Regions from separate parts of the Bradyrhizobium sp. 2TAF36 genome, predicted to be linked through region 2. Evidence: riboswitches for the same ligand, from Rfam matches in the RefSeq annotation. Region 2 holds a riboswitch; the other holds the start of a gene.
The links. Region 2 has a riboswitch for glycine ahead of AB4Z51_RS25465 (D-amino acid dehydrogenase). Riboswitches for the same ligand answer to the same signal wherever they lie in the genome.
Positions count from the first base shown of each region.

Region 1: it holds a riboswitch for glycine, as region 2 does, so the genes downstream of both, gcvT (glycine cleavage system aminomethyltransferase GcvT) here and AB4Z51_RS25465 (D-amino acid dehydrogenase) in region 2, are expected to answer to the same signal.

Region 1 is NZ_JBFRFR010000029.1:75,078-77,470, forward strand. Features, by position in the region: gene gcvH (glycine cleavage system protein GcvH) at 1-88, opposite strand, end outside; gene gcvT (glycine cleavage system aminomethyltransferase GcvT) at 100-1,248, opposite strand; glycine riboswitch at 1,411-1,499, opposite strand; gene alaS (alanine--tRNA ligase) at 1,733-2,393, shown strand, end outside.
Region 2 is NZ_JBFRFR010000045.1:92,518-94,910, forward strand. Features, by position in the region: gene AB4Z51_RS25460 (M20/M25/M40 family metallo-hydrolase) at 1-1,035, shown strand, start outside; glycine riboswitch at 1,130-1,233, shown strand; glycine riboswitch at 1,237-1,351, shown strand; gene AB4Z51_RS25465 (D-amino acid dehydrogenase) at 1,419-2,393, shown strand, end outside.

The DNA of each region.
Region 1 (2,393 bases), on a different contig from region 2:
ACTGCGCGTAGTCGGTGATGCCGACGGTGGCGACGTCGCCGTCGATGGCCAGCCATTCGTGGTCGGAGGTGTACAGCGTCGTGGTCATTTTCTCAGTCCTCAGCGTTTGTAGGTGTTTTTCACGAAAGGCATGGCGGCGACCGTGAGCGGCAGCCGCTGGCCGCGCACCTCGGCGAAGAGTTTTGTATCGAGCGCGCTCGATGCCGTGGGCACGTAGCCCATCGCGACCGGCGCATTCAGGCTCGGGCCGAAACCGCCCGAGGTGACCTTTCCGATCGGCTCGCCGCCCGCGTCATCCGCAAACAGCAGCGCGCCCTCGCGCACCGGCGCGCGGCCTTCCGTGCGCAGGCCGACGCGGCGGCGGCTCGCGCCGTGATCGAAATGGGCGAGGATCGCATCAGTGCCGGGAAAACCGCCGGCGCGGACGCCGCCGCTGCGGCGGGTCTTCTGCACCGACCATTCCAGTGCGGCCTCGACCGGCGTGGTCGCGGTGTCGATGTCGTGGCCGTAGAGGCAGAGCCCGCCTTCCAGCCGCAGGCTGTCGCGGGCCCCTAAGCCGATCGGCATCACGTCGGGATTGTCCAGCAGCGTTTTGGCGAGGCGCTCGGCATCGGCCGCGGGGACCGAAATCTCGAACCCGTCCTCGCCGGTGTAGCCGGAGCGCGAGACGAAGCAATCGAGACCGGCGACCTTGTGCGGGCCGGCGTCCATGAATTTCATGGAGGGCGCCTCTGCACACAATTTCGCCAGCGCGGCTTCTGCCTTCGGGCCCTGCAGCGCGATCAGCGCGCGGTCTTGAAGCGAATCGATGGTGCAGTCATCCGAGAGATGCGCGCGCAGATGCGCCTCGTCCGCTTCCTTGCAGGCGGCGTTGACGACCAGGAACAGGTGATCGCCGAAATTGGCGACCATCAGATCGTCGAGAATCCCGCCGTCCGGATTGGTGAACTGGGCATAGCGCTGCCGTCCCGGGGCAATCGCCACGATATCCTGCGGCACCAGCTGTTCCAGCGCGRGGGCGGCGTCCTCGACCTTGCCCGACTTCGGCCGGAGCGCGAGCTGGCCCATGTGGGAGACGTCGAACAGGCCGGCGGAGGAACGGGTATGGAGGTGCTCTTTCAGGACGCCCGCGGGGTACTGCACGGGCATGTCATAGCCCGCGAACGGCACCATCTTGCCGCCGAGGGAGACATGAAGCCCGTGAAGGGGCGTACGTTTGAGGGAATCTTGGTCGTCGCGCGCAAGCATCACGGGGCCCTCGGCGGTTCCCCGGGGACGATTCCCCGGTAGCAACCAGTCGAAGCCCCATCTGTCGCTGTGCCTGAGAGTATTATCCCGTCGGCGGACGCAGTCCGGGCCAACCCTTATGAAAAGGTATTTGCCCGTCGGCGCCTCTTTCCAGATGTCGTCAAAGCCACGCGGTCCTTTTGCCTGAGAGTTTCCGGGGCGGTTGCTCCTTCGGCGCCGGCACCAAAGCCGGTCTCTCCCGACGTGGCCGTACGATACAGATGGGTACAGACCACAGGCCGGCCAAGCCTGTCAACGCGCACCTGGCGGCTTTCAACGGGATTGCAAACGGGATTGCGCGCCTGCGGCAACTCACTGATCTCCTTGCACAGTTTCTGGACAGCGCAGCTGGCCTTGTCTAAAAGCGCTTTGACCCGCAGATATCAGCCCAAATGCCCGGTTTGGATGGCGTATCGCGGGTCCAAGCACACCCGATTGGATGAACATGAGCGGCGTCAACGAGATCAGGTCGACCTTTCTGAACTTCTTTGCCGAGAACGGCCACGAGATCGTGTCGTCCTCGCCATTGGTGCCGCGCAACGACCCGACGTTGATGTTCACCAATGCCGGCATGGTGCAGTTCAAGAACGTCTTCACCGGCGTCGAGAAGCGGCCCTATCAGCGCGCCACCACCTCGCAGAAATGCGTGCGCGCCGGCGGCAAGCACAACGACCTCGACAATGTCGGCTACACCGCGCGCCATCTCACCTTCTTCGAGATGCTCGGCAATTTCTCGTTCGGCGACTATTTCAAGGAGCGCGCGATCGAGCTGGCCTGGACCCTGATCACGCGGGAGTTCGGGCTGAAGAAGGACAAGCTGCTCGTCACCGTCTACCATACCGACGACGAGGCGGCCGGGCTGTGGAAGAAGATCGCGGGCTTCTCCGACGACCGCATCATCCGCATCCCGACCTCGGACAATTTCTGGGCGATGGGCGACACCGGGCCGTGCGGCCCGTGCTCGGAGATCTTCATCGACCGCGGCGATCACATCTGGGGCGGACCTCCGGGCTCGCCGGAAGAGGATGGCGACCGCTTCCTCGAATTCTGGAACCTGGTGTTCATGCAATACGAGCAGGTGACGAAGGAGGAGCGCGTGGATCTGC
Region 2 (2,393 bases):
GTCAACCGCATGCTCGATATCGCAGCGCGGGATATGGCGATCATGGGTGCGACGATCGAACGCATCAGCGGCCGACAGGGCTTTGGCGGCGTGATGCGCGCGCGCTTCCCGCATCCGAAACAGGGCGAGCCGGGCATCCTGATCGCCGGCCACATGGATACCGTCCACCCGGTCGGCACCATCGAGAAGCTGAAATGGCGGCGCGAGGGCAACAAGTGCTACGGCCCCGGCATCTACGACATGAAGGGCGGCAACTATCTCTCGCTGGAAGCGATCCGCCAGCTGGCACGTGCTTCCTTCACCACGCCGCTGCCGATCACCGTGCTGTTTACGCCCGACGAGGAAGTCGGCACGCCCTCGACGCGGGACATCATCGAAGCGGAAGCCGCGCGCAACAAATATGTGCTGGTGCCCGAACCGGGCCGCGCCGACAACGGTGTCACCACCGGACGTTACGCCATCGCGCGTTTCAATCTGGAAGCGACGGGCCGACCGAGCCATGCCGGCGCAACATTGTCGGCCGGACGCTCGGCGATCCGCGAGATGGCGCGGCAGATCCTCGCCATCGACGCGATGACGACGGAGGACTGCACCTTCTCTGTCGGCGTCGTGCACGGCGGACAATGGGTCAATTGCGTTGCCACGACCGCCACCGGCGAGGCGCTGTCCATGGCCAAGCGCCAGGCCGATCTCGACCGCGGCGTCGAGCGGATGCTGGCGCTGTCGGGCACGTCCAATGATGTCACGTTCAAGGTGACGCGCGGCGTCACGCGCCCCGTATGGGAGCCCGATGCCGGCACCATGGCGCTGTATGAAAAGGCGCGCGGCATCGCCAAATCGCTCGGCACTGAGCTACCGCATGCGAGCTCCGGCGGCGGCTCCGACGGCAACTTTACCGGCGCGATGGGCATCCCGACGCTCGACGGCCTCGGCGTGCGCGGCGGCAACGGCCACACGCTGGAAGAATTCATCGAGGTCGAGAGCTTGGTTGAACGCGGGCGCCTGATGGCGGGCTTGCTGGCGACGCTCGACTGACGGCGCAGCCTTCGCACTGCACAATGCGTTGGCAGTCGCGGTTTAAATTTAGCCTTGTCTAAAAATGAGGCGCATCGTACTGCTCGATTGTCCACGCGACGATGCGGGAGAGATCGCAACGAGAGTTCAGGCTTTCGTTGCGGCGCCGACGGAGCAACCGCCCCGGAAACTCTCAGGCAAAAGGACCGTATCGTCAGGACGATCTGGAGAGAGGRGGCACGGCCAATGTGGTCGTGACGTCCACCGAAGGGGATAGTCCGGAGCTGACCTCGCCGAGGTCCGCAACGGATCAAGCTCTCAGGTAACCGTGACAGATGGGGCGCCGCCAACGGCCTTTGGCCGGCGGTTAGCCGACTCTAACTCACGGGAGCCCCGAACCTGCTATGACCCATATCGCCATCATCGGCGCCGGCATCACCGGCGTAACGACCGCCTATGCCCTGCTCGAACGCGGATACAAGGTGACGGTGCTCGACAAGCACCGCTACGCCGCGATGGAGACGTCCTTCGCCAATGGCGGACAGCTCTCCGCCAGCAATGCCGAAGTCTGGAACAGCACCGCCACGATCCTGAAAGGCCTGCGCTGGATGTTCCGGCGCGATGCGCCGCTGCTGATGAACCCGCGGCCGAACTGGCACAAATATTCGTGGATGAGCGAGTTCGTCGCCAATATCGGCAACTACCGCGCCAACACGGTCCAGACCACCCGGCTCGCGATCGAAGCCCGCAAGCATCTGTTCGAGATCGCGGAGCGCGAAGGCATCGACTTCGATCTCGAACGCCGCGGCATCCTGCACATCTATCACGACAAGAAGGGTTTTGAATCCGGCCTGCAGGTCAATGCGCTATTGAAGGAAGGCGGGCTCGATCGCCGCCCGGTGACGCCGGAGGAGATCCGCGCCATCGAGCCGACGCTGCGCAAGGACTATTTTGGCGGCTTCTACACGCCGTCGGATGCGACCGGCGATATCCACAAGTTCACGCGCGGACTTGCGGAAGCCTGCAAGCGGCGCGGCGCGACCTTTATCCACGAAGCCAACATCGATTCCATTGCCCAGGCAGGTGGCGGCTTCGTCATCGGCTGGGCTGATCTTTCGGCCAGTGACACGGTCGCATCCGCGCGCGGCATGCTGAAGGCGGATGGCGTCGTGATCTGCGCCGGTGTGGCCAGCCGTCACTTCGCCGCCCTCCTCGACGAGCGGGTCAACGTCTATCCGGTAAAGGGCTACTCGATCACCGTGCAGCTCGACACTGCCGCAAGCCGCAATGCGACGCCGACCGTGAGCCTGCTCGACGAAGCCGCCAAGATCGTCACCAGCCGGCTCGGCGCCGATCGCTTCCGCGTCGCAGGCACCGCC